4 regions of the Cryobacterium sp. 10I5 genome follow, and region 2 is predicted to be linked to each of the others. Evidence: predicted binding sites of a transcription regulator. Region 2 holds the regulator's gene; each other region holds the start of a gene.
What was found. The regulator LexA, encoded in region 2, represses DNA repair genes until DNA is damaged. The targets are predictions, from matches to a motif close to TCGAACANNTGTTCGA.

Region 1: the regulator LexA is predicted to act here: its motif matches at 4,215-4,230, upstream of QN350_RS01595 (HNH endonuclease signature motif containing protein).
Region 3: the regulator LexA is predicted to act here: its motif matches at 2,106-2,121, upstream of QN350_RS06260 (HNH endonuclease signature motif containing protein).
Region 4: the regulator LexA is predicted to act here: its motif matches at 4,079-4,094, upstream of QN350_RS03495 (HNH endonuclease signature motif containing protein).

Annotation. Positions count from the first base shown of each region.
Region 1 is NZ_JASJVI010000002.1:138,290-145,214, reverse strand. Features, by position in the region: gene QN350_RS01620 (ABC-F family ATP-binding cassette domain-containing protein) at 1-1,568, shown strand, start outside; gene QN350_RS01615 (SURF1 family protein) at 1,620-2,462, opposite strand; gene QN350_RS01610 (hypothetical protein) at 2,459-2,719, opposite strand; gene QN350_RS01605 (DUF3099 domain-containing protein) at 2,716-3,105, opposite strand; gene fabG (3-oxoacyl-ACP reductase FabG) at 3,240-3,950, shown strand; gene QN350_RS01595 (HNH endonuclease signature motif containing protein) at 4,250-5,920, shown strand; gene serB (phosphoserine phosphatase SerB) at 5,956-6,603, opposite strand; gene QN350_RS01585 (glucose-1-phosphate adenylyltransferase) at 6,600-6,925, opposite strand, start outside.
Region 2 is NZ_JASJVI010000008.1:30,251-37,175, reverse strand. Features, by position in the region: gene metE (5-methyltetrahydropteroyltriglutamate--homocysteine S-methyltransferase) at 1-822, shown strand, start outside; gene lexA (transcriptional repressor LexA) at 1,082-1,777, opposite strand; gene QN350_RS04495 (LysM peptidoglycan-binding domain-containing protein) at 2,094-2,450, shown strand; gene QN350_RS04490 (histidinol-phosphate transaminase) at 2,559-3,647, shown strand; gene hisB (imidazoleglycerol-phosphate dehydratase HisB) at 3,673-4,311, shown strand; gene hisH (imidazole glycerol phosphate synthase subunit HisH) at 4,308-4,940, shown strand; gene priA (bifunctional 1-(5-phosphoribosyl)-5-((5-phosphoribosylamino)methylideneamino)imidazole-4-carboxamide isomerase/phosphoribosylanthranilate isomerase PriA) at 5,002-5,742, shown strand; gene QN350_RS04470 (SseB family protein) at 5,726-6,547, shown strand; gene QN350_RS04465 (DEAD/DEAH box helicase) at 6,599-6,925, shown strand, end outside.
Region 3 is NZ_JASJVI010000013.1:36,531-43,455, reverse strand. Features, by position in the region: gene QN350_RS06285 (DUF4190 domain-containing protein) at 1-3, shown strand, start outside; gene QN350_RS06280 (hypothetical protein) at 20-226, opposite strand; gene QN350_RS06275 (CG0192-related protein) at 357-1,031, opposite strand; gene QN350_RS06270 (hypothetical protein) at 1,086-1,532, shown strand; gene QN350_RS06265 (hypothetical protein) at 1,582-1,845, shown strand; gene QN350_RS06260 (HNH endonuclease signature motif containing protein) at 2,141-3,856, shown strand; gene pyrR (bifunctional pyr operon transcriptional regulator/uracil phosphoribosyltransferase PyrR) at 3,958-4,500, shown strand; gene QN350_RS06250 (aspartate carbamoyltransferase catalytic subunit) at 4,497-5,447, shown strand; gene QN350_RS06245 (dihydroorotase) at 5,448-6,788, shown strand; gene QN350_RS06240 (hypothetical protein) at 6,781-6,925, shown strand, end outside.
Region 4 is NZ_JASJVI010000006.1:10,345-17,269, forward strand. Features, by position in the region: gene aroD (type I 3-dehydroquinate dehydratase) at 1-149, opposite strand, end outside; gene QN350_RS03480 (shikimate dehydrogenase) at 146-1,054, opposite strand; gene QN350_RS03485 (Gfo/Idh/MocA family oxidoreductase) at 1,182-2,162, shown strand; partial or broken gene QN350_RS03490 (SUMF1/EgtB/PvdO family nonheme iron enzyme) at 2,235-2,426, shown strand; gene QN350_RS03495 (HNH endonuclease signature motif containing protein) at 2,401-4,059, opposite strand; gene QN350_RS03500 (DHA2 family efflux MFS transporter permease subunit) at 4,173-5,603, opposite strand; gene QN350_RS03505 (PadR family transcriptional regulator) at 5,593-6,123, opposite strand; gene QN350_RS03510 (alpha/beta hydrolase) at 6,248-6,925, shown strand, end outside.

The sequences.
Region 1 (6,925 bases), on a different contig from region 2:
TCGGGGCGCGCGTGCTCATGGAAGACGTCAGTTTCCGCGTCTCCGCCGGCGACAAGATCGGCCTCGTCGGCCGGAACGGTGCGGGAAAGACGACCCTCACGAAGACGCTCGCGGGCGAGACGATGCCGACGCACGGCCAGATCGACCGGTCAGGTCAGATCGGCTACCTTCCCCAGGACCCCCGCTCCGGTGAGCCGACGATGCTCGCGCGCACGCGGATCCTCGATGCGCGCGGCCTCGGCACGATCTCGCTCGGCCTCTACCAGGCCGGTCTCGACATGGGCAGCGACGACCCCAAGGTCGCCGCTAAGGCCATGAAGGTCTACGGCAACCTGACCGACCAGTTCAACGCCCTCGGCGGCTATGCCGCGGAGGCGGAAGCCGCCTCGATCGCGAGCAACCTGAACCTTCCGGACCGGATCCTCGACCAGGAGCTGCAGACGCTCTCCGGAGGCCAGCGCCGCCGCATCGAGCTCGCCCGCATCCTCTTCTCCGCCGCGGAAACGATGATCCTCGACGAACCGACCAACCACCTCGACGCCGATTCCGTCGTCTGGCTCCGTGAGTTCGTCAAGAACTACCGCGGCGGTGTCATCATCATCTCGCACGACATCGAACTCGTCGGCGAGACCGTCAACCGGGTGTTCTACCTCGATGCGAACCGCATGGTCATCGACATCTACAACATGAACTGGAAGAACTACCAGCGCCAGCGCCTCGCGGACGCCGACCGTCGCAAGAAGGAACGTGCCAACGCCGAGAAGAAGGCGTCCACCCTGCAGCTGCAGGCCGCCAAGTTCGGCGCCAAGGCGAGCAAGGCCGCAGCGGCCCACCAGATGGTCGCCCGGGCAGAGAAGCTGCTCTCCGGACTCGACGCCGTGCGTGCCGTTGATCGCGTGGCCAAGCTGCGCTTCCCGGTGCCGGCGCCGTGCGGTCGCACACCGCTGATGGCAAACGACCTGTCCAAGAGCTACGGTTCGCTCGAGATCTTCGCAGCGGTCGACCTCGCGATCGACCGCGGGTCCAAGGTCGTCATCCTCGGCCTCAACGGTGCGGGCAAGACCACGCTGCTGCGGATGCTCGCGGGCGTCGACAAGCCGGACACCGGCACGATCGTCCCCGGCCACGGTCTGCGCATCGGGTACTACGCGCAGGAGCACGAGACCATCGACGTCAAGCGCAGCGTGCTACAGAACATGGTGTCCTCGTCACCGAACATCACCGAGATGGAGGCCCGCCGGGTCCTCGGCTCGTTCCTGTTCACGGGTGACGATTCCGACAAGCCGGCCGGGGTCCTCTCCGGTGGAGAGAAGACCAGGCTCGCCCTCGCCATGATCGTCGTGTCCGGCGCCAACGTGCTGCTTCTCGACGAACCCACCAACAACCTCGACCCCGCGAGCCGCGACGAGATCCTCGACGCGCTCGCGCACTACGAGGGTGCCGTCGTCCTGGTCAGCCACGACGAGGGCGCCGTCGAGGCGCTCAACCCGGAACGTGTGCTGATCATGCCTGAGGGCACTGAGGACCACTGGAACAAGGACTACCTCGACCTGATCATGCTGGCCTAGTCGCCAGCAACCATCCGTCGGTGCGTGCTCGCGAGCGGTGCGTGCTCGCTGCTAGTGCGTGCTGTCGATGAGGTCGTCTTCGACCTCTGCGTCCGAGCGGGGCTTGGCGGCCACGCGGCGGGCGCGTTCCGCTGCGCGGGTGCGTTCCTCGGGGTCGTCCGCGTTGAGAGCGCGGAACTCCTGGCGAACCGCCCAGGCGAGCCCGATGAAGCCGAGCAGGGCGAACAGCATCCACTGGAACGCGTAGGACAGGTGTGATCCCTCGTCCGCGACGGGCCGGGTCACGCCGGCGGGCCGGGTGGCCGGCGCGGGGTCCTCGGACGCCATCAGCCCGTATGCCGCGGTATAGGTCGGCGCGCCGACCCGTTCGGCGACGTCGGCGAGATGGATCGTGGCGATCTGGTTACCGCTCGCCGTGCGCCCGGGAAGGGTCGGCTCCCCGGCCTTGAGCCGGGCGATGACGGTGACTTCACCGGACGGAGCGGCGGGAACCGGTCCGGGGGCATCCGCTGTCTCGCCGGTCGGGACCCAGCCGCGATCGACGACGAAGACGGTGCCGTCGGCGAGGAGCAGCGGGGTGAGCACCTCGAAACCGGGGTGCACGTTCATCGGGCGGTTCCGCACGATCAGCTCATCGGTGGCGAGATAGGTGCCCGTCATCGTCACCGGGAGCCACTTCTGCGACTCGTTGAACGAATCGAGGCTAGGCAGGGCTTCGGTCAGGCTCACCGGCGTGTGGTCGTAGTTCGCGTCGACCTTGTTGATCTCGACGAGGGCCTCGTTACGCCTGGCGAACTGCCACATGCCCAGGCCGGCGCACGCGGCGCCGAAGATGATGGTCAGCACGAGGTATCCGGCCCACCGTCGGGTGAACGCGAACTTCCAGCCGATCATGACGGGTTCGTCCCGACGGCGGCATGGCCCGGAGTCGTGCCCGGCGCAGCGTCGAGCGCGACGACAGCCACTGGAAAGTCCCTGGCGCTCAGGAATTCTCGGAGGAAGTCGACGTGCCCGGAGCAGGCGAGCCACGTCTTCACCCGGTCCTCGGCGTGGATGCGCGGATTGCGCCAGTCGATGCGCCACGTAGCGTCGTCCTGGCACCCTGCCCGGGAACACCGGGGGATCTCGAGGTCGTCGTCGAAACCGATCATGCGGCCTCTGCCGGGCCGCGCGACCCATCCGGGCGCGCGGAGTTCGATTCAGCCGAGGTTGCTTCAGCCGACCCGGGTTCCGCCGATGCGTGGGCCTCTGACGCGGGTCCCCGATACGACTCGGACTGCCCGCGGTACAGCTGCACGGCGCCGGGGCGTACGACGGTGCTTGCCTCGCCCGTGCCGTGGACGTTCGCGATGATCATGGCGAAATACGGAAGCACGATCGCGCCGGCGGCGCAGACCAGAAGCCACCAGCCGTGCACGAAAAGCATCAGGACGATGCACACCATCCGGATGCCCATGGTGACGGAGTACTTGATCATCCGGGCGTGTCGTTCGGCCTCCGGAGACGGAGGCAGGGAAGTGATCGACTGCTGTTTCATACTCTCATCGCTTCGGTCAACCGGTCGAGGTTTTGCCTGATAAGCCTACGTCTCGCCCGGTCTGTGGGATGACACCGTAAACTGGAATATACGTGCGTACGGCTGGTCGTTCGCTGGGAATAGATTGGAACCGGATGCCTTCCGTCAGGACCGTTCTCGTGACCGGGGGCAACCGCGGGATCGGCTTTGCCATCGCCGAAGAATTCGTACGCCAGGGCCACCGCGTGGCGGTCACCGCCCGCTCCGGGTCCGGCCCGGAGGGCACCCTCACGGTGCGGGCCGACGTCACGGACGCCGCATCGATCGACGCCGCGTTCACCGAGATCGAGGCGTCCCTCGGACCGGTCGAAGTGGTCGTGGCCAACGCCGGAATCACCAAGGACACCCTCCTGATGCGGATGACCGAGGACGACTTCACCTCGGTGATCGACACGAACCTGAGCGGTGCCTTCCGCGTCGTCAAGCGCGCGTCCAAGGGCATGCTCAAGGCCAGGTTCGGCCGGATCGTGCTGATCTCGAGCGTGGTCGGCCTCTACGGTTCCGCCGGGCAGGTCAACTACTCCGCCTCCAAGAGCGGGCTGGTCGGGCTCGCCCGCTCCGTCACGCGCGAACTCGGTGCCCGCGGCATCACCGCGAACGTCGTCGCGCCCGGCTTCATCGAGACCGAGATGACCGCCGAGCTTTCCGATGCCGTTCAGGCCGAGTACAAGAAGAACATCCCGGCAGGACGCTTTGCGTCTGCCACCGAGGTCGCGAAGGTCGTCACGTGGCTCGCGGGCGACGACGCCGGGTACATCTCCGGTGCCGTGATCCCGGTCGACGGCGGTCTCGGCATGGGTCACTGACCAGGTCAGCGATACGCCTACGGCGACATGGAGGTCGGCGCGACCCTGCGCGAGACCCTCGCCTCACGCAGTAGCCTCAGGAGATTCGGGCAGTAGTGGTGGCTACCTCAGGAGATCCGTGCTGCCGGGAGGGATCCGCCGCACTGGTCCGCGGACCTGAGGCGCTCGCCCGGGCGGATCTCCTGAGGTAGCCACCGGCGATGCTTACTCTCGTCTGCAGGTGTGAAACTTGAGACGATCAGCCATAAATTAGATGAGCAAGTCTCGTATTCCTGTTCGGTTCGGGGTAGAATCGGGGTATGGCAGGACCTACGGATCCCCAGTCACACACCCCGCAGACACCCGATTCCGGGGCCGCGGAAGACCAGCCCACCGTCGGTGTCGAGCCTCCCGATCCCGTTGCGGTTGCCGAAGGCTTCGAGGGCGCTGACGGGCTGGCCGGGTCGGTTCCGTCGGTGCATGCGGATGCTGTCGCCAGGCTCAGTGAAGCGCGTTCGGCCCTCGCAGACGCTTTGGCGGCAATCCCGATCGGGTTACTCAGTGATGCGGAAGCTGTCACGGCTCTGAAAGAGGTCGAAGCGATCGGTCGGACGGTGGATGCGGCCCGGGTGACCACCGCAACCGATGTGGACCGGCGGGCACGGGTGCTCGGCCGCGAAGGGCTGGCGTGGCGGATGGGCTGCCGGGGGCCGTGGGATGTCCTCACCCGGGTGACGCGGGTGTCTGCCCGGGAAGTGAAGCGCCGCATCAAGCTCGGTGATGCGGTGTTGCCCCGCCGGGCGGGCCTGGCGGTGTTGCCGCCGTTGTTCCCGGTCGTGGGGGCCGCCCTGGCGGCGGGGGATATCGGTGAGGAGGCGGCCGAGCTGATCACGACGGGGCTGGGGTCGGTCAGTCACCGGGCGGTCCCGGCGGAGGTCGAGGTCGCCGAGCGTGCCCTGGTCGCCACGGCGGCCGGGTGGATCACCCCGGAAACGGAGATCCTCGCCGGGGCCGGGGTGCCCGCGGCTGCGGACCTGATCCGCGGCATGGTGCTGCAGTGGCAGGCCATCCTCGACCCCGACGGGATGCTGCCCCAGGAAGACCTGTTCGAAGCGAAATCGAACATCGGCTTCGGCCAACTCAAGAACGGCCTGTACCCGGTGAAGGGTGGGGTGACGCCGGAGCTCTTCGGGATGATGAACACCCTCTTCGACGCCTTCCTCAGCTTCCACGCCCGGCCGGCATCCCCGACCGAGGAGGAGCAGGCGCGGATGGACTCGGGGCAGATGATTCCCGGGGCCGAGTCATCGGGCACCGGTGACGACGTCGACGCCGGTACGGGCCCGGAGCTCGACGTGATCGAGGCCGAGCTGCGGGAGCGGCGCGCGGATAGCCGCACGGGCGGGGAGAAACGTGCGGACATCCTTCGGGCGTTGTTCGAGCATGCCGCCCGGGACGAGGACACGCCCAGCATGGGTGGGTCGGCGCCGACGGTGATGGTGCATGTGAACGCCGCCGACCTTGCCGCGGGGGTCGGCGTCGGGTGGATCGACGGTGTCGAAGCTCCGGTCTCGCTCAAGACGGTGCACCAGCGGATCTGTGACGGCGGCTTCCAAGGGGTGTTGTTCGGGGATGACAACCAGGTCCTCAAGCTGGGTCCGGAGCGAAGGTACTTCAACCGGGCGCAACGTCGGGCGATCACCGCCCGGGATGGCGGCTGCATCATCCCCGGTTGCAAGGCCCCCGCACACTGGGCCGAAGTGCACCACGTGAAGCCGTGGGCGCAGAACGGGCCCACCACGGTCGACAACGGTGTCTTACTGTGTTGGTTCCATCACCACACGATCGATACCTCGGGGTGGGAGATCCGCATGGTGAAGGGATCACCACAGGTGCGAGCTCCCGGGCTCATTGACCCGCAGCGGCTGTGGCGGCCGCCGAACCGGCACCGCGCCCACCAGGTCCTCACCGGACCACCCAACCGCGACTGAGTCCACCTGACACGGCGGCGCGTGGTGCGGAAGCGCTAGCCGCGGAGGCCGAGGATGGGAAGGACCTGGCTGAGGTCGCAGATGTCGATCGCGACGTCCGCCTTGGCCCGAACGAGAGGCTTCGCGTTGAACGCGATGCCGAGGCCCGCGACGTGCATCATCTTCAGGTCGTTCGCGCCGTCGCCGACGGCGACGGTCTGGGGGAGTGCGACGCCGAGTTCCGCCGCCCATTCCTGGAGGGTGTCCGCCTTCGCGGTCGCGTCGATGATCGGCCCGACCAGGTTGCCGGTGAGGTGGCCGTCGGCGACCTCGAGCCGATTGGCTCGCCAGTGGTCGATTCCGAGGCTCTCCGCGAGCGGATCGAGCACTTCGTGGAAGCCTCCCGAGACGACCCCGATGCGACTGCCGTGGGCGTGCAGGCCGGCGATGAGCTCGTGGACGCCCGGAGTCGGGCGCACCAGACGGCCGACCTCGGTGAAGACGCTCTCCGGCAGCCCGGCGAGCGTCTTCACCCGGGCACGGAGGCTCTGGGCGAAGTCGATCTCGCCGCGCATGGCCTGTTCGGTGACCGCGGCGACGAGTTCGAGCGAACCCGCGGCATCCGCCAGGAGTTCGATGACTTCGTTTTCAATCAGGGTGGAATCGGAATCGAGGACGACCAGGAAACGAGGGGGACGGGTCACGGGTGTACGTGCACGCCCTTGCCGACCACGGTGATGCCGGACTCGGTGACGCTGAATCCACGCGCGAGGTCGCGATCCTTGTCGACGCCGACGGTGGCCCCTGCGGCGACGACGACGTTCTTGTCGAGGATGGCCCGACGAACGGTCGCGCCGGGCAGGATCTGCACCCGGTCGAAGAGGATCGAGTCGGCGATGTGGGCGCCGGAATCGATCGCCACCCACGGCCCGAGCACGCTGCGCTCGATGTGGGCACCGGAGATGACGCAGCCGAGGGACACGATCGAGTCGATCATCGTGCCGAGCGAGCCACGGCCGTCCCGGA
Region 2 (6,925 bases):
ATGGTGCAGTACTTCGCCGAGAACCTCGACGGCTTCGCGGTCACCGACAACGGCTGGGTTCAGTCCTATGGCAGCCGGTGCACGCGTCCGTCGATCCTCTGGGGCGATGTGTCCCGGCCGAAGCCGATCACCGTCGAGTGGTCGACCTACACGCAGGGGCTGACCGCGAAGCCGGTCAAGGGCATGCTGACCGGCCCGGTGACCATCCTCGCCTGGTCCTTCGTGCGCGACGACCAGCCCCTCGGTGAGACGGCACGTCAGGTCGCCCTCGCCCTCCGCGACGAGATCGCCGACCTCGAGGCCGCCGGAATCGGCATCGTCCAGGTCGACGAGCCCGCACTGCGCGAACTGCTCCCGCTCGAGAAGGCCGGGCACGCCGACTACCTCGACTGGTCTGTCGGCTCGTTCCGGCTCGCGACCGCCGGCGTGCGTGACGCCACCCAGATCCACACCCACCTCTGCTACTCAGAGTTCGGCGTCGTGCTGGAGGCGATCCGCGCCCTGGATGCCGACGTGACGAGCATCGAGGCCGCACGCTCCCGCATGGAAGTCGTCACGGACATCCAGGCCAACGGCTTCGACCACGGCATCGGCCCGGGCGTCTACGACATCCACTCGCCGCGGGTGCCGGGCGTTGCCGAGCTCACGGACTTGCTCGACCGGGCCGTCGCGGCCATCCCGGCCGGCCAGGTGTGGGTGAATCCGGACTGCGGGCTCAAGACCCGCGGCTACGCCGAGACGGTCGAGTCCCTGACCAACATGATCGAGGCGACCCGCATCGTGCGCGCCCGCCTCGCCGCAGGAGTCCCCGCTCGCGCCTGACCAGGTCCGGGCGCCGCTTCGCGCCAGACCCGCCACGCGACAGACCCGCCAGACGCGCCAGACGCGCCAGTTCAGCCGCTTCGCGCCAGCTCCCGTTCTCCGCGCTCCAATTCCGCCGTTTCGCGCCAGGCATGCCTGGCGCGAAACGGCGCAGTTGGCGCGCGCCAAATCGTGGTGCGCGCCGGAGTGCGATCGTGCGCCGGGTTGAGAGCGAGCGCGGTCGATCGAGCGAGCGCGGAGGATAGACCGAGCGCGGCAGCTAAAGGGAACGCAGGACGGCGACGATCTTGCCGAGGATCTCGGCGTGGTCGCCGAGGATCGGCTCGAAGTTGGTGTTCCTCGGCAGCAGCCAGGTGTGGCCGTCGCGCTGCCGGAAGACCTTGACCGTCGCTTCGCCGTCGAGCATCGCGGCGACGATCTCGCCGTTCTCCGCGGTCTTCTGCTGGCGGACGACGACCCAGTCGCCGTCCATGATCGCGGCGTCGATCATCGACTCACCGACGACCTTGAGCATGAACAGCTCGCCCTTGCCCACGAGCTGGCGCGGGAGCGGGAAGATCTCGTCGACCTGCTGGTCGGCCATGATCGGCACACCGGCGGCGATCCGACCGACGAGCGGCACCATGGCCGCGTCGCCGACCGGGGTTCCCTGCTGGAAGTTTTCCGCGGCTCCGGCGGCGGTGTCCTCCGGAGACTGCGGCAGCTCGATCAGCACCTCGAGCGCCCGGGGCCGGTTCGGGTCCCGGCGCAGGTAGCCGCTCAGCTGGAGCTGGTTGAGCTGGTGGGTGACGCTCGACAGCGAAGACAACCCGACGGCGTCACCGATCTCCCGCATGCTCGGCGGATAGCCCCGCTGGCCGACGGAGCGCTGGATGACGTCCATGATCGCGCGCTGCTTGTCGCTGAGGCTCTTCCTCCGACGTGTCCCACCGCGTTCGGGGGAACTGGCGGTCAACGGGGTCACGCTGTCCTGGGTCACGATGTCGCTCCTGTCGGTGGCGGTGGGCGGTGGCGGGCGGTCGTCCCGGCGGATGCCGTGAGGCGACCGTATCCGAATGTCAGTGGTCGCTGGTTGAGTTCACACCAGTCAATCGAAACTGTAACCAGTGCGGGGCGATGTGCAGACATTCATTCGAGTGTGTCGTGTACTTCACCCCAATAATAACCGGAGGAAGTCTTGATTGTTCGAACAATCGAATATATATTCGGAACATAGCTTCGTATCCGGCTCTCCCGGCCGAGAGCCGGATACGAATACACAGGAGGCAGACATGAGCACAACAATCGAGCTGGTCCCGGGGGCGCACACCCGGCTGCGCATCACGCGGCGCGGTCGTGCCGTGCTGACCGCGATCGCCGGCGTCCCCCTCGTCGTGGGCGCGCTGGCCATCGCCCTCAACGGCGGCCTCGCCGCCGCCGACGGCAGTACGTTGAGCGGCGCCAGCGGAAGTGCGACGACGTTCGACTACGTCACGATCCAGTCGGGCCAGTCGTTGTGGCAGCTTGCAAAGCGCATCGCGCCCGCCGCCGACCCGCGCGAAGTCATCGCCGAGATCGTCAACCTGAATCAGCTGCCCTCCGAGAGTGTGCAGCCGGGCCAGCGCCTGGCCCTCCCTGCCGAATACTGAACCTGCCGAATACTGATCCAGCCGGATCCTGAAGTAGTCGGATCCTGAACCAGCCGGATCCTGAACCACCGGCGATAACGCCCACCGGTGCTGAAGCCCATCAGTATTATGGGGGGAGTGACCAGTCTCAACGACCTGCCCCTCCGCGACAATCTTCGCGGGCTCACTCCCTATGGGGCACCGCAGCTGCACGTGCCGGTCGCTCTCAATGTGAATGAGAACACCCACGGGATCCCCGAGGACGTGGCCGTCGACATCGCAGCAGCCCTGGCCGCCGCGATCCGCGGGATCAACCGGTACCCGGACCGCGAGTTCACGGAACTGCGCGAGGCGATGGCCCGCTACCTCGGTCACGGTCTCACCCGCCAGAACATCTGGGCGGCCAACGGCTCCAACGAGGTCCTCCAGCAGGTGCTGCAGGCCTTCGGCGGGCCGGGACGCACCGTCCTCGGGTTCGCCCCCACCTATTCGATGTACCCATTGCTCGCCTCGGGCACCGGAACGCGCTGGGTCGCCGGTGACCGCGACGCCGACTTCGAACTCACCCCGGAACGCGCCGTCGACTGGGTCAACCGGGTCAACCCCGACCTCGTCTTCCTGTGCTCCCCGAACAACCCGACCGGGACCCCGCTCTCGCTCGACGTGATCGCGGCGGTCTACGACGCCTGCGACGGCATCGTGGTCGTCGACGAGGCCTACGCCGAATTCGCCCCGGTGGGGACGGCATCCGCCCTCACCCTGCTGCCCGGGCGTGAACGCCTGCTCGTCTCCCGCACGATGAGCAAGGCCTTCGCGTTCGCCGGAGCCCGGGTGGGCTACCTCGCGGCCGACCCGGCCGTGACGGATGCTCTGCGCCTCGTTCGCCTGCCGTACCACCTCTCCGCGCTCACCCAGGCCGCGGCCGTCGCCGCGTTCGCGCACACTCCGGAGATGCTGCGCATGGTCGACGACATCCGCGGCCAGCGCGACCGCCTCGTCACCGAGCTGAGCCGGCTGGGCTACCGACCCTTGCGCAGCTGGAGCAATTTTGTGCTCTTCGGCGGCGTCGCCGACCCGCGCGCCACGTTCGAGGCGCTGCTCGCCGAGGGCATCCTCGTGCGCGACGTCGGGATCCCCGGCCACCTGCGGGTGACGGCAGGCACCGAGAGCGAGACGAGCGCTTTCCTCGACGCCCTCGAAGCGCTGGGCCACGCGTAACCGCCGGGGCCAATAAACTAGCGGCATGAGCTCACAGTCACCGGCCGCACCGTCAACGACCGCACAGGCGCGCATCGCACACCTGCAGCGGGAGACGAGCGAGTCGAGCATCGACCTGACGATCAACCTCGACGGCACCGGCGTCTCCGACATCCACACCTCGGTGCCGTTCTACGACCACCTGCTCACCGCGTTCGCCAAGCACTCCCTGACCGACCTCACGGTGCGGGCGACCGGAGACATCGAGATCGACGTGCACCACACCGTCGAAGACATCGGCATCGTGCTCGGACTCGCCATCCGGCAGGCGCTCGGCGACAAGTCCGGCATCTCCCGCTACGGCGACGCGCTCGTGCCGCTGGACGACGCCCTGGCCCAGGCCGTCGTCGACATCTCCGGACGACCGTACCTCGTACACACCGGGGAGCCGGCCGGCTTCGAGTTCCACCTCATCGGCGGGCACTTCACCGGCTCGATGGTACGCCACGTCTTCGAGGCGATCGCCTTCAATGCCGCGCTCACCGTGCACATCACCGTGCTCGGCGGCCGAGACCCGCACCACATCGCCGAGGCCGAATTCAAGGCCTTCGCCCGGGCATTCCGCCAGGCCAAGGCCTACGACCCGCTCGTCTCCGGCATCCCCTCGACCAAGGGCGCGCTGTGACGAGCGTCGTCGTCTTCGACTACGGCACGGGCAACGTGCACTCGGCCGTGAAGGCGCTCGAGCTCGCCGGAGCCGACGTGACCCTGACCAGCGACCGCCGCACCGCCCTCGAGGCTTCCGGACTCGTCGTGCCCGGCGTCGGAGCGTTCAGCGCCGTGATGAGCGCGCTCACCGCCGTGCGCGGCGACGAGATCGTCGACCGCCGCATCGCCGGGGGACGACCGGTGCTCGGCATCTGCGTCGGCATGCAGGTGCTCTTCGAACACGGCGTCGAACGCGGCTCGGAGACGGAGGGACTCGGCGAATGGCCCGGCACCGTCGCCCAGCTGCCCGCGAAGATCCTCCCGCACATGGGCTGGAACACCGTCACCCCCGACCCGAACTCGCGCCTCTTCGCCGGCATCGAGGACGAGCGGTTCTACTTCGTGCACTCCTTCGCAGCCCAGGAATGGACGCTCGAGGTCACGCCGCCGTTCCCGCGGCCCCGGCTCACCTGGGCGGAACACGGTGGACCGTTCCTCGCCGCCGTCGAGAACGGACCGCTCTCCGCGACCCAGTTCCACCCGGAGAAGTCGGGTGAGGCCGGCATCCGCCTGCTGAAGAACTGGATCGGCACCCTGCGGGATTGACCATCCCTCGCGCACTCTGTTCGGCGGCCTTGCCGCACCCATCCCTGATCTGAGGACTACCGTGACTGAAACCACCCCCCGCCTCGTCCTGCTCCCGGCCGTCGACGTCGCAGACGGCAAGGCTGTGCGACTCACCCAGGGTGAGGCAGGCACCGAGACCAACTACGGCGACCCCGTCGACGCCGCCCTCGACTGGGCGAGGCAGGGCGCCGAGTGGATCCACCTCGTCGACCTCGACGCGGCCTTCGGGCGCGGCACCAACACCGAGGTGATCAGCCGGGTCATCCGCGAGGTCGTCGGAGTCAGGATCGAACTGTCCGGCGGAATCCGGGACGACGCCTCCCTGCAGGCGGCGCTCGGCGCGGGCGTCAGCCGGATCGACCTCGGAACGGCAGCACTGGAGAACCCGGACTGGGCCGCCCGCGTGATCGCAGAACACGGTGACGCCGTCGCCGTCGGCCTGGACGTGCGCGGCACGACCCTCGCCGCCCGCGGCTGGACGAAGGAGGGCGGCGACCTCTGGGAGGTGCTCGCCCGCCTCGAGGAGGCCGGCTGCTCCCGCTACGTCGTGACCGACGTCACCAAGGACGGCACCCTCCAGGGTCCGAACCTCGACCTGCTCCGGCAGGTGCTCGAGCACACCGATCGTCCCGTGGTCGCCTCCGGCGGCATCTCGAGCCTGGCCGACCTGGTCGCCCTGCGCGAGCTCGTCCCGCTCGGGCTCGAGGGTGCGATCGTGGGCAAGGCGCTCTACGCCGGCGCCTTCACCCTCGGTGAGGCACTGGATGTCGCCGGCCGTTAACCTCGGATCGACCGGACTCCCCGGGGGCCCAGAGGGCCAGGGCGGCCACGGCGGCCCCGCCGATTCCGCAGGACAGCCCTGGGCCGGCCGGGCCTTCGAGGCCAACGACCACGCCGGCGACGACGGATCGGCCCCGCTCGAGCTCCTCGCCGCCCTCGCCCGCTACCGCGACCGGGAGTCGGGGGAGGAGGCCGTCGTCGACGCGATCCGCTCCTCGCGGCTCTTGATCCCGCTCGTGACGGCGCTCGGGGACTCCGGCCACACCGAGGCCGGCCTCCTGGTCGACAAGACCCAGGAGCTCTCCGTCATCACGGTCGCCGGACCGGACGGCCGGAACGTGCTCCCGGTATTCACCTCGGCCGAAGCCATGGCCGCGTGGAACAGTGCGGCGCGGCCGGTGCCGGCCGACGGCATCCGGATCGCCCTCGCCGCGGCGCAGGAGAACACCGACCTCGTCGTACTGGACCCGACCGCGCCGACCGAATACGTCGTGCGGCGACCGGCCCTGTGGGCGATCGCCCAGGGCCAGCCCTGGACGCCGAGCTACGCGAGCCGTGCCGTCGCCGATGCCTTCGCTGAGTCGATCACGAGCGAGCTGAGCGTGCTCGGCGTCGCCCTCTCCGCGGGCGACCCGCTCGGCCGGCTCGCCGGGCCCGAGCTCGTGGTGCGCCTCGAACTCGTCGACGGCCTGACCCGCGTGGAACTCGACGCGACGCTCGCCCGACTCGCCGCGCGGTGGTCGGCGAGCGACACGATCGCAACGCAGGTCGATTCGCTGCGCGTGCAGCTCACCGCGTCGAGCTGACCGAGCCGTTTGCTGCGGCCGATTGTCAGGGGTGAGCGGGAAGATGGAGAGATGACCGAGGTCCTGCAGAGATTCTCGCCCGCCACCCGGGCCTGGTTCGGCCAGGCCTTCGCAGCGCCGACCGAGGCCCAACTCGGCGCCTGGGACGCCATCACCCGTGGCTCGCACGCGCTCGTCGTCGCCCCGACCGGCTCGGGCAAGACCCTCGCGGCCTTCCTGTGGGCCATCGACCGGCTGGCGACCCCGGCTCCGTCAGGGCAATCCGCGACAACGGATGCTGCCGGCACAGCGGCCGTCGCCGCCCCGCTGCCGCGCACCCGGGTGCTCTACATCTCCCCGCTCAAGGCACTCGGCGTCGACGTCGAACGGAACCTCCGC
Region 3 (6,925 bases), on a different contig from region 2:
TGAGCGTCATCCGGCCCGGCTACAGAACGGCGTAGAGGCCTTCGAGGGCACTGGGGATCGAGTCGAAACTGCCGATGCGCTGGCCGTCCTCGTCGACCAGCAGGAACCCGCGCGGCGTGCGTTCGAGGATGCCCGCGAGTTCGTCTGTCACATCGTGACGGACCTCCCAGCGTGCCGGGCCGGCGTCGACGACGGAAAACAACTGAATGAGGTCCGTCCGGTCCATTCAAATCCTTTATCTGTGCGTGCTTTCGCCAGCGGATGCCTGCCGCGGGACAATACTGACGTGTGCCGGGCGTGGCCGCAACTGCTGTCCGGTAAACACCGTGTGAAGTCCGGCAACCGAGACTGTTTCCTCAGAGTGCGACGGCCAGGGCCAGGATCCTCGGTTGCGGCTGGTCGGGCCAGGTGCCGGAGAGATGCTCAGGGACGCCGCCGGCGGTCGTCCGGGCCGCGACCACGATCGTCTCCGCCGCAGGGTCGCCGGGCACCCGGAGCACGACGAGGCGGAGCGAACCGGCCTCGATAACCGTCGAACCAGACTCGTCCCTGGTCGAGGGAGCGGTCACCGGCGGCAGGGACGGGGTGTGCGCATCCGCAGTGCCGCTGCCCGAGACCCTTGCCGTGGACTCGCGGAAGACGAGTGTTCCGTCGACGTCGACGAACTCGTCGGCCTGGGTGCCGCCGCGGAGGATGGTCGTTGCGAGCGCGGCGAGGTATGCGGGGTCTCCGGTGGCGTCGTAGGTCCAGCGACGGCCCAGGACCGAGTGTTCCATCGTGCCGATCAACCAGGCGTCTCCGCCCTCGAGGGGTGCATCGCGATACGTCAGCGGCACCTGGAGCACCGGGCCGTCGCCGGAGCGAACGAGGAGAGTCTCGATGCCGACCTCACCATTCGGATCGTCGAAACGGTAGGCCCCGACGGCGGACAGGGCGGCGGGAGTGCCGGAGAACCACGACTGCGTGCGCAGCCAGGGTTCGACGAGTTCAAGCTTGGACGGCCGAAGCTGGGCGCGGTGGATGAGTGCCATGTCCTCGATGCTAGGGCACGGCCGTGTCGCAGAAACGGCTGTCAGACTGGGGAGATGTCGAGAGCAGCAGAGAAGTCCGTGTCGGTCCGCAGGTCGTCTACGCCCACATCCATACCCCGAACGATCGGCCGGATCGTGCTCGGTGCCTTCCTGGTGTTCGCCGGCATCAGCCACCTCACCTGGAGTCGCTCGGAATTTCTCGCCCAGGTGCCCGCGTGGGTGCCGCTCAAACGGGACACCGTCGTGCTTCTCTCCGGTGTCGCCGAGGTCGGTCTTGGCGGTGCACTCGTCGGGCTGCCCGGCCGGCGGATCACGGTCGGGTGGCTTGTCGCCCTGTTCTTCGTGGCCGTCTTCCCCGGCAATATCGCGCAGTTCGTGACCAGGACGGATGCCTTCGGCCTCGACTCGGACCGGGCCCGCGGCATCCGACTCCTCTTCCAGCCCCTTCTCGTGGTCTGGGCGCTCTGGTCGGCGGGGACCCTGCACCGTCGGCGGCGTTGAGGCCGCTCCGCCACTGTTGGCGTGAGTCGTCGGCTGGGAGACTGGGGGCGTGAGCCCAGAACCGATTCCGTCGTCCGCTGCACCAGACGGTCCGCACGCGTCGTCGCCCGTGCCTCGAGTCGACCACTACGCCAACGGGCAGACCAAGGCAAGCGGGAGCACCCTCGATGGGGAACTGCACGGTGCGTGGGAATGGTTCCGCACGGACGGCACGCTGATGCGTACGGGAGAATTCGACCGCGGTCGTCAGGTCGGCGTCTGGCGCACCTGGGCCAGGGACGGCCGCCTGGTCAAGGAGACCAGCTTTCGCTGAATCGCCCAGTGACTCGATTCCGCGCCCTCCCTAGCCGGTGGGGACGCTCTCGCACGCGAGCTGCGCGCCGCGCGCTGTCCAGCGCGACGGCGAGCGTGGCTAACTCAGGAGATTCCTGGTGTCGGGTCGGATCGGCCTCACTGATCCGCGGGCAGGGTCGCTCACCCGGGCGCATCTCCTGAGTTAGCCACAGAGTCCTGGCGTGCGCACTTAGATGTCTGAAACTCAAGATGATCAACCATAAATTAGATGAGCAAGTCTCGTATTCCTGTTCGATTCGGGGTAGAATCGGGGCATGGCAGGAGCTACCGATCCCCAGTCACACACCCCGCAGACACCCGGTTCCGGGACTGCGGGGGATCAGCCCATCACGGTGGGCCTCGCATCCACCGAATCGTCGGATGGGCAAGGCCAGTCGGCGCATCCGGTTGCGATTGCCGAGGGTTTCGAAGGCGCTGACGGGCTGGCGGGCTCGGTTCCGTCGGTGCATGCGGATGCTGTCGCCCGGCTTGCCGCGGCCCGGGCAGTCTTGGTAGACGCTCTAGCCGCGATTCCGGTCGGGCTGCTCAGTGACGCGGAAGCCGTCACTGCGCTGAAAGAAGTCGAGGCGATCGGGCGGACGGTGGATGCGGCCCGGGTGACCACCGCAACCGACGTCGACCGGCGGGCCCGGGTGCTCGGCCGGGAGGGTCTGGCCTGGAAGATGGGTTGCCGGGGGCCGTGGGACGTACTGACCCGGGTGACCCGGGTGTCCGCCCGGGAGGTCAAGCGGCGCATCAAGCTCGGGGACGCGGTGTTGCCCCGCCGGGCGGGCCTGGCGGTGTTGCCGCCGTTGTTCCCGGTCGTCGGGGCCTCGCTGGCGGCGGGGGACATCGGTGTGGAGGTGGCCGAGCTGATCACGACGGGGCTCGGGGCGGTGAGTCACCGGGCGGTCCCGGCGGAGGTGGAGGTCGCCGAGCGTGCCCTGGTCGCCACGGCGGCCGGGTGGATCACCCCGGAAACCGAGATCCTCGCCGGCGCCGGGGTGCCGGCGGCCGCGGACCTGATCCGCGGCATGGTGCTGCAATGGCAGGCCATCCTCGACCCCGACGGGATGCTCCCGCAGGAGGACCTGTTCGAGGCGAAATCGAACATCGGCTTCGGACAATTGAAGAACGGCCTGTACCCGGTGAAGGGCGGGGTGACGCCGGAACTGTTCGGGATGATGAACACCCTCTTCGACGCCTTCCTCAGCTTCCACGCCCGGCCCGCGTTCCCCACCGAGGAGGAGCAGGCACTGATGGACTCGGGGCAGATGATTCCCGGGGCCGAGACCGCGGGCACCACTGACGGCACCGACGCGGGCACTGACGCCGGTACGGGCCCGGAGCTCGACGTGATCGAGGCCAAGCTGCGGGAGCGGCGCGCGGATAGCCGCACGGGCGGGGAGAAACGTGCGGACATCCTGCGGGCGTTGTTCGAGCACGCCGCCCGGGACGAGGACACGCCCAGCATGGGTGGGTCGGCGCCGACGGTGATGGTGCATGTGAACGCCGCGGACCTCGCCTCCGGGGTCGGCGTCGGGTGGATCGACGGCGTCGAGGCTCCGGTGTCGCTCAAGACGGTGCATCAGCGGATCTGTGACGGCGGGTTCCAAGGGGTGTTGTTCGGGGCGAACAACCAGGTGTTAAAGCTGGGTCCGGAGCGGCGGTACTTCAACCGGGCGCAGCGCCGGGCGATCACCGCCCGCGACGGCGGCTGCATCATCCCCGGCTGCACAGCCCCGGCCCACTGGGCCGAAGTGCACCATGTGAAGCCGTGGGCGAAGGACGGGCCGACGACAGTCGACAACGGGGTGCTCCTGTGTTGGTTCCATCACCACACGATCGATACCTCGGGGTGGGAGATCCGGATGGTGAAGGGTTCACCCCAGGTCCGGGCGCCGGGGCTGATCGACCCGCAACGGCTCTGGCGGCCACCAAACCGGCACCGCGCCCGCCAGGTCCTCACCGGACCACCCAACCGCGACTGAACACGACTGACCGGGCCTGGCCGGGGCTGCTGCTAGGCTGGGCATTGGTAACAGCCATCCTTTAACAACCGTCCGGTGAGGCGGGGAAGGAGGCCTTAGTTTTGTCACGCATCGTGCTCAACCAGGCTGAAATAACCCGGGCTTTGACTCGGATCTCCCACGAGATCCTGGAGTCCAACCGGGGACCGGACAACCTCGTCATCCTCGGCATCCCGACCAGGGGCGTTGCCCTCGCCCGGCGGATCGCCGACATCATCGAGCGGATCGAACCGGCCGCGGCACCCGTGAGTTCGGGGTCCCTCGACGTCACGATGTACCGCGACGATCTCTCTCACACCCGCACGCGCACGCCGTCCCGCACCCTCGTGCCCGCGAGCATCGACGGTGCGACCGTGGTGCTCGTCGACGACGTGCTCTACTCCGGCCGCACCATCCGCGCGGCCCTCGACGCCCTCGGAGACCACGGCCGTCCCGGGATCGTACGCCTCGCGGTCCTCGTCGACCGCGGCCACCGGGCGCTGCCGATCCGTGCGGACTTCGTCGGCAAGAACCTCCCGAGCTCGACGGAGGAACGCATCAATGTGCACCTCCTCGAGGTCGACGGCGACGAATTCGTGAGCATCGACGGCGGGAGCGCCGAATGAAGCACCTCCTTTCCACCAAAGACCTCAGTCGCGACGACGCCATCACGCTCCTCGACATCGCTGAAGACATGGCGGATGTCTCCACGCGCGAGGTGCGCAAGCTCCCGACGCTCCGCGGCAAGACCGTCGTGAACCTTTTCTTCGAAGACAGCACCCGCACCCGGATCTCTTTCGAAGCCGCCGCGAAGCGTCTGAGTGCTGACGTGATCAACTTCAGCGCAAAGGGCTCGAGCGTCTCCAAGGGCGAAAGCCTCAAGGACACCGCCCAGACCCTCGCCGCGATCGGCGCGGACGGCGTCGTGATCCGGCACCCGGCATCCGGCGCCCCCCAGGTGCTCGCAACGAGCGGCTGGATCGACGCCGGCATCATCAACGCCGGGGACGGCACTCACGAACACCCGACCCAGGCGCTTCTCGACGCGTTCACCATCCGCCGTCGGCTGCACAAGGCCGCTTCCCGCGGCAAGGGCCTCGACGGCGTCACGGTGACCATCGTCGGTGACGTGCTGCACTCCCGGGTCGCGCGCTCCAACCTCTGGCTGCTCACGACACTCGGAGCCGAAGTCACGATGGTCGCACCGCCCACCCTGTTCCCGATGGACATGACCGGCTGGCCGGCAGCGGTGAGCTTCGATCTCGACGACGCGATCGACGCAGGGCCGGACGTGATCATGATGCTCAGGATCCAGCAGGAACGAATGAATGCGGCCTTCTTCCCCAACAGCCGGGAGTACTCCCGGCGCTGGGGACTCGACGATGAGCGCTTCGCCCGTCTCGCGCCGACTAGCATTGTCATGCACCCCGGCCCGATGAACCGCGGCCTGGAGATTTCCTCAGCCGCTGCAGATTCGGCCGCATCGACCGTGCTCGAGCAGGTCGCGAACGGTGTTTCGATACGTATGGCGGCACTGTACCTGCTCATGTCGGGCGACCGGGAGGAAAGCTAAATGGACACCACGGCCACCCGCTACCTGATCCGCAACGCGAGCCTCGCCGACGGCACCCGCACCGACCTGCTGCTCTTCGGTGGTCGCATTCAGGAACTCGGCACCGCACTCTCTCACGCCGGCGCCACGGTGATCGACGCCGACGGCCTCATCGCCCTTCCCGGCCTCGTCGACCTGCACACCCACCTGCGTGAACCGGGCTACGAGCAGAGCGAGACGATCCTCACCGGCAGCCAGGCCGCCGCCGTCGGCGGCTTCACGAGCGTCTTCGCGATGGCCAACACCTCTCCGGTGCAGGACACCGCCGGCGTCGTCGAGCAGGTACTCGCCCTCGGCGAAAGGGCCGGGTATGTCACGGTCCAGCCGATCGGCGCCGTCACCCTCGGCCTCGCGGGGGAGCGCCTCGCCGAACTGGGGGCCATGGCGACGAGCCGCGCCCGCGTCCGGGTCTTCTCCGATGACGGATTCTGCGTCTCGGACCCCCTCCTGATGCGTCGCGCCCTCGAATACGTCAAGGCCTTCGACGGCGTCATCGCCCAGCACTCCCAGGACCCGCGACTCACCGAGAAGGCCCAGATGAACGAGGGTGCGCTCTCGAGCGAACTCGGCCTAGCCGGCTGGCCCGCCGTCGCTGAGGAATCCATCATCGCGCGCGACGTCCTGCTCGCCGAGCACGTCGGGAGCCGCCTGCACGTCTGCCACGTCTCGACGGCCGGCGCCGTCGACGTGATCCGCTGGGCCAAGGCGCGTGGCATCAACGTGACGGCGGAAGCCACCCCACACCACCTGCTCCTCACCGAGGACCTGGTCCGCGGTTACGACGCCCGCTACAAGGTCAATCCGCCGCTGCGCCGTCGCGAAGACGTCGACGCGCTTCGCGCCGGCCTCGCAGACGGCACGATCGACATCGTCGCGACCGATCACGCGCCGCACCCCGTCGAGTCCAAGGACTGTGAATGGGATGCAGCCGCCAACGGGATGGTCGGACTCGAATCCGCCCTCTCGGTCGTGCAGGCATCCGTCGTCGACACCGGACTGCTCGACTGGAGGGACGTCTCGCGGGTGCTCTCAGCGGCCCCGGCGCGGATCGGGCGCCTCGCGAGTCAGGGCCGGGCACTCGAGGTCGGCGCCCCCGCCAACGTCACCCTCTACGACCCGGCAGCGAGCCGGGAGTTCGGCAGGGACAAGCTCGCGGGAAAGAGCACCAACTCGCCCTACCTCGCGATGACCCTGCCCGGCCGGGTCGTCGCCGTCTTCCACCGCGGCACGGCGACCGTACTCGACGGGGTCCTCAGGGCCCCCGCCGAACTCGGCGGACGAGAGGAACCCCACCATGGATAGCACCATCCCCGCCATCCTGATCGGCCTGGTCCTGGTCGCCGTGCTCGCGCTCATGCTCCGCAGCTGGCGTGCGCGCACCCGTCGCGACGTCGCCCTGACCGCAGGGTACCCACTCCCCGGGGCGGACGAGCCCGCCG
Region 4 (6,925 bases), on a different contig from region 2:
AGGTCGTAGTCGCCTGCGACGAGCCCGGACGCGGCCGCCGAGAGTTCGGCGATCGTCGCCCCGACGAGCGGAACGCAGATCTGCGGCCTGCCCTCGCCGAGCACGATCGAGCGCAACCGCACCGCGGGGCGCCCCGTCGTGCCGGTCACGATGCCTCGCCCCCTGCTAACTCCTGGGCCGGTGCCTGGTGGGGTGAAAGGCCGACGGCGGCCCGCATGGCAGCACGGATGCCCGCCTCACCGGGCACGGGTTCGTCCTGTTCCCCGCCGGTGAAGATGCGCACCTGGCTGATCGCCTGCTCGACGAGCATGTCGAGGCCGCTGAAGACGACGCCGCCTGCGGCAGCCCAGCCCTCGGCTATCGGGCTCGGCCAGGGGTCGTATGCGACGTCGAAAAGAATGGAACCGGCACCCACTGGCCGGAGGTCGAGGCCATCGGCGACCCCGCCCGGTAGCGTACTGATCACGAAGGGCAGCGGTCCGGCGCCGGCGAGCTCGCCGAGCCGCCGAAGCCGCACGGGGACCCCGAGCCGATCTCCGAGCGCCACCAGCTCGGCGGCCCTGGCGGGATCGCGCAGGTAGACCGTGATCTCCGCCGCGCCGAGCACGTGCGCCGCGTAGAGCGCCGAGGCTGCCGTCGCTCCGCCACCGAGGATCACGGCAGAGGAGGCCGGGTCCAGCGCCGTCACCGTGCGGACGATGCCGTCGACGTCGGTGTTGAAGCCGTGCACCCGGCGCCGGCCGGTGTCGGTGTCGGAGGTGAACAGCACGGTGTTCGCGACGCCGAGTTCGTCGACGAGCGGCGACGTCGTGTCGAGCAGCGGGAGGACCTCGCGTTTGAGCGGCATCGTGAGGCTCAGTCCGAGCCAGCTGTCGTCGAGGGCGGCGAGCCACGCGGTCAGCTCCCCCGTGCGGACCTCGGCCCGGGAATAGTCGAACGGGACGCCGAGCAGGCCGTAGGCCGTGGCATGGAGCACTGGCGACAGCGAGTGCCCGATCGGAGACCCCAGAACCGCGAGGCGACGGCGGCCGGCCGGGGAAACGGGTTCAGGCACGGGACCCTCCGATTCGTTTCTTCGACAGATGCGGCGGCAGGCCGCTGCTCAATGGTAGTGTCCCGAATATGTCCCTAAACGCAACAAATAGTCGTCGCAGTGCCGCGGCCCGTGGGTCGGTGCGCTGATGCTCCGGATCGGAATCCTCGGTGCCGCAGGCATCGCACCGGCCGCGATCATCCGGCCGGCGCGGCGACGCACCGATGTCGTGATCGCCGCGGTTGCCTCGCGCCGGGCATCCGCTGCCGCCGCCTACGCACTGGAACACGGCATCGAGCGATCATACGGCGACTACCGCGCACTCCTGGCGGACCCGGAGATCGACCTCGTCTACGTCGCGCTGCCGCCCTCCGAGCACGCCGAGTGGTCGATTGCAGCGCTCGAGGCCGGCAAGGACGTTCTATGCGAGAAGCCCTTCACGATGAACGCCACCGAGGCCGGGCGGATGCGCCGGGCGGCCGCCGAGACCGGCCGACGTCTCATCGAGGCGTTCCACGACCGGTATCACCCGCTCAGCCTCGAGCTCGACGCCATCGTCGCCTCCGGCCGGCTCGGCGAGCTCGTATCGCTGCGCGGTGAGTTCTCGGGCAGCAATCCCTTCGACCCGACGTCGATCCGGCACATCCCGGCCCTCGGCGGTGGCTCGTTGATGGACCTCGGCTGCTACCCGCTGCACTGGGTGCGGGCGCTCACGGGTGAGGAACCCCTCGTCACGAGCGCCGTAGCCACCCTGAACCCGCTGGGGGCCGATATGAGCATGGATGCCGCGCTGTTGTTCCCCTCCGGGGTCACCGCCCGGGTCTCGTCCAGCATGATCGCAGGCACTCTCCTCAACACCTCGTTCGACATCGTCGGAACCGAGGGCAGCGTGCACGTCGACAACATGGTCTTCCCGTCCCGCGGCCACAGCATCCGCGAGGTCAACCGGGGAATCGAGAGCTGGCTCACGGTGCGCGGCAACGAGACCTACGATCACCAGCTTGATGCGGTCGTGCGCGGCCTAGCGAGCGGTGAACCGCTCCTCACGGAGGGGGACGATTCCCTCGGGAATATGACGGCGATCGATGCCATCTATGCCGCGGCGGGGATCGAGCGCGCCGTCGACTAGCGCCTCCCCCATCCGGGGTGGACAAACCGCACGAACGCTGATTCCGGCTCAGGCTGCTGCACCTAGGAGGAAAGCCTCGATCCGGCTCAGCCCCAGTTCGCCGTACCGCGCAAGGTCGTCAAGGGCGGGTCTTTCCTGTGTGCGGACAGCTACTGCCTGCGGTACCGGCCCTCGGCCAGACGACCGCAACCGATCGACACGGGGATGAGCCATGTGGGCTTCCGCTGCGCAGCCCCGGTCAGTCGCGGTTCGGTGGCCCGGTAAGCACCTGATGGGCGCGGTGCCTGTTCGGTGGCCGCCAGAGTCGCTGGGGATCGATGAGCCCCGGGGCCCGGACCTGGGGTGAGCCTTTCACCATGCGGATCTCCCACCCGGAGGTGTCGATCGTGTGGTGATGGAACCAACAGAGTAGGACACCGTTGTCGACCGTGGTGGGTCCGTTCTGCGCCCACGGCTTCACGTGGTGCACTTCGGCCCAGTGAGCCGGTGCTTTGCAGCCGGGGATGATGCAGCCGCCGTCGCGGGCGGTGATCGCCCGGCGTTGCGCCCGGTTGAAATACCTTCGTTCCGGACCGAGCTTGAGGACCTGGTTGTTCTCCCCGAACAGGACGCCTTGGAAGCCGCCGTCACAGATCCGCTGATGCACGGTCTTGAGCGACACCGGGGCCTCGACGCCGTCGATCCACCCGACGCCGACGCCGCTCGCGAGGTCGGCGGCGTTCACGTGCACCATCACGGTCGGGGCTGACCCGCCCATCGACGGGGTGTCTTCGTCCCGGGCGGCATGCTCGAACAGGGCCCGGAGGATGTCCGCACGTTTCTCCCCGCCCGTGCGGGTATCGGCGCGGCGCTCCCGCAATTCCGCTTCGATCACGTCCAGTTCCGGGCCCGTGCCCGCGTCGGTGCCGGCGGTCTCGGCGCCGGGGATCATCTGCCCGGAATCCATCCGGGCCTGTTCCTCCTCGGTTGGAAAGGCGGGCCGGGCGTGGAAGCTGAGGAAGGCGTCGAAGAGGGTGTTCATCATCCCGAAGAGTTCCGGGGTCACCCCACCCTTCACCGGATACAAGCCGTTCTTGAGTTGTCCGAAGCCGATGTTGGACTTCGCTTCGAAGAGGTCTTCCTGGGGCAGGACCCCGTCGGGGTCGAGGATGGCCTGCCACTGCAGCACCATGCCGCGGATCAGGTCCGCGGCCGCGGGCACCCCGGCGCCGGCGAGGATCTCCGTTTCCGGGGTGATCCACCCGGCCGCCGTGGCGACCAAGGCACGTTCGGCGACCTCGACCTCGGCCGGGACCGCCCGGTGACTGACCGCCCCGAGTCCCGTGGCGATCAGCTCGGCCGCTTCCACCCCGATATCCCCCGCGGCGAGGGCGGCCCCGACCACCGGGAACAACGGCGGCAACACCGCCAGGCCCGCCCGGCGGGGCAACACCGCGTCCCCGAGTTTCGTCCGCCGCTTCACCTCCCGGGCCGAGACCCGGGTCACCCGCGTGAGCACGTCCCAGGGGCCCCGGCACCCCATCTTCCACGCCAGACCCTCCCGGCCCAAAACCCGCGCCCGCCGGTCCACATCCGTCGCCGTGGTCACCCGGGCTGCATCAACGTTGCGTCCGATCGCCTCCACAGTGCTGAGCGCCTTCACCGCTTCTGTGTCGCTGAGCAGTCCGACCGGGATCGCGGCCAGGGCCTCTGCGAGAGCCGCCTGCGCCTCGACGAGCCGGGCGACAGCATCCGCATGCACCGACGGCACCGACCCGGCCAACCCTGCCTCACCCTCGAAACCCTCGGCAACGGCGACCGGATGGGCCGACTCGACATCAATGGTGGGCTGATCTCCCGCGGCCCCGGAATCGGGTGTCTGCGGGGTGTGTGACTGGGGATCCGAAGCTCCTGCCATGCCCCGATTCTACCCCGAATCGAACACGAATGCGATACTTACTCACATAATTTTACGTCTCTCATCTTGAATTTAGGACCTGAATACAGTCTGTCCGCCGTTATTCGGCGCCGTTATTCGGCGACGGTGCTGACGAGCGGCACGGGCGTGTCCCTGCCCTGGGTCAGCCAGAGGGCAAGGGCCGCCCCGATCAGGGCGAGCCCGATCAGAATGGCTCCGACGAAGTGGAACGCGTCGATGGTCGCTTCGAGGGTCGCTCCCCCGGCCACGATGGACCCGAGGATGCTGACGCCGATCGACCCGCCCAGCCGCTGCGTGATGTTGAACAGGGTGTTTCCGTCGGCCAGTTCGTCCTCTCGGAGGGGTGCGAGCATCGCGATGAGCAGCGGCGTCGTGACGAAGCCGATTGCGATGGCGCGTCCGGACAGGATCAGCGCCGTCACCCAGAGCGGGGTGCCTTGCTCGAGGAAGAGCAGGAACACGCTCGACGCAGCGAGGATCAGGAACCCGGACACGACGAGCAGCCTGAGCGAGATGCGCCCGGAGAGCTTCTGGCCGACGTAGGTGCCGACGCCCATGATGATGCCCTGGGGCAGGAGGGCGAGTCCCGTCGCGATGGCCGAGTAGCCCTGCACGGACTGCGTGAAGACGGGCAGGAGGAAGACGGTTCCGAAGGCCACGACGGAACAGAGCACCTGCAGCACGAGGGCGACGGCCGAGTTGCGATGCCGGAACATCTGCACGTTGACCGCCGGATTCGGTCGGTGCAGCGCCCAGAACGTGTAGAGCACCAGCAGGACGATCCCGATTCCGAGTGGCAGGTACGAGATCGGTTCGCCCCAGCCCTCGGCTGAGCCCTCTGTCGCCCCGAAGAGCGCGCCGGTGAGGCCAGCGGCGAGCAGGGTGAACCCGAGCGGGTCGAAGCGGATCGAGGCGTTCGGCGGGGCGCCCAGGTGTTTGGGCACCCGCAACAGCAGGAGCAGCCCGACGATGCCGACCGGCACGTTGACCAGAAAGATCCAGCGCCACCCGCCGGCACCGATCAGGAGGCCGCCGAGGGTCGGCCCGAGCGCGGGCGCGAGGAAGAGCGTGAGCGCAGCGGAGATCGGGATGGTGCCGCCGCCGATCCCGTCCTTGCCGAGCAGGATACTCAGGGCCAGTGGCACGAGCGGCGCTCCGACGAAGCCCTGGACGGCGCGGAACGCGATGAGGGAGCCGATGTCGGGCGCGACCGCGCACGCCGCGGAAACGAGCACGAAGAGGATCATGCTGATCGTGTAGACACGCATGGTGCCGAATCGCTTGGCCGCGTACGCCGTGACCGCGAGAGCGACACCGAGTGCGAGCAGATAGCCGCTGACGACCCATTGCACCTCGTTGAGCGGCGCGTTCAGTTCCCGGCCGATGTCCGGAACGGCGACGTTGACAATGCTTGAGTCGATCATGCTCAGGAGCGGCCCGACCAGGAGGCCGTACCGGGCGACGGCACCGAGGCCGACCCGATCGGAGGCTGCTCCGGCGGACGGAACGGTCTCAGTCGACATGGCCCGTGCCCTCTTCGTCGTCCATCAGTCCGGTGACCCATTCCCGCTCGTGATGAAGGGTCGACAGCAGGTGCTCCATGCTCACGCTCGGCCAGTCCGTGCCCTCGCGCTCCGGCCGGGTCGCGATGAGGGCGGCGACCTGGGCGATCTTCTCGTCGAGGGCCGCCGCGCGGGCCGCCAGAATGGCGGCTCGGTCCCGAGAGGACACCTCGTCGAAGAAGCCAAGCCGGATCAGGAATTCCTCTTCGTTGCCAGCGAGGGCGTCAGGCAGGGTCGAGATGAGATCGTGGAAGAGTCCGCGACCGAGCTCGGTGATCGTGTAGACCTTGCGGGAGGGACGTCCGTCCTGGGCGGCGACGGCGTGCGTGACTGCGCCCGCCTTCTCGAAGCGGTGCAGGGCAGGGTAGAGCGAGTTGTTGCTCAGCGCTGCGAAGCTCGGCCGCTGCACACGGCGTTTCAGTTCGTACCCGTGGGCGGGGCTCGAGCGCAGGGCGCTCAGGACGATGATATCGAAGACCATTAGTCCAGTATGACCTATGTCATGGTGTCCAAGTTGGGATCGCGACCTGGGTCCGCGAGTTGCCACCATTCCTCGCAGTTTCCCGGCCTGGCCCGGTGCCCGGCCCGCTCCCTAGGATGTCTCCATGGTGTTCATTCAGGACCTGCACCTTCGCGACGGCCGCACGCTGCGCGTCCACGACAGCGCCCCCGACCACGAACTGGACTCGGCCTTCACCGTGCTCTGGCAACACGGGTCACCCCAGACGGGCGCCCTGCTCGATCCGCTGCAGTCTGCGGCCGCCGCACGCGGCATCCGTCTCATCTCCTATGGGCGGCCGGGCTACGGCGGTTCGTCTGCCCTGCCGGGCCGTGATGTGGCGGCTGCAGCCGCAGACGTCGAACAGCTCGCCGACGCCCTCGGCATCGCCCGATTCGCCGTGATGGGCGCGTCAGGCGGCGGTCCACATGCCCTCGCCTGCGCTGCGCTGCTGCCGGAGCGGGTCTCGGCGGTGGGCTGCCTGGCGACCCTGGCTCCGCTCGAGGCCGACGGTTTCGATTGGTTCGCCAGCATGGCCACGAACGGCGCCTCCCTGCGCGCGGCGCTGCTCGGTCGCGCGGAGCGTACGACCTATGAGGAAACCGAGGACTTCGACCCGGACAGCTTCATCGAGGCGGACTACGACGCACTGGCCGACCCCTGGGCGGCCCTGGGCGCCGATGTCGGACTGGCCTCGGAGGCGGGGCCAGGGGGCCTGATCGACGACGACCTCGCCTTCGTGGCCCCGTGGGGCTTCCCCGTTTCCGCGGTCGCTGCGCCGGTG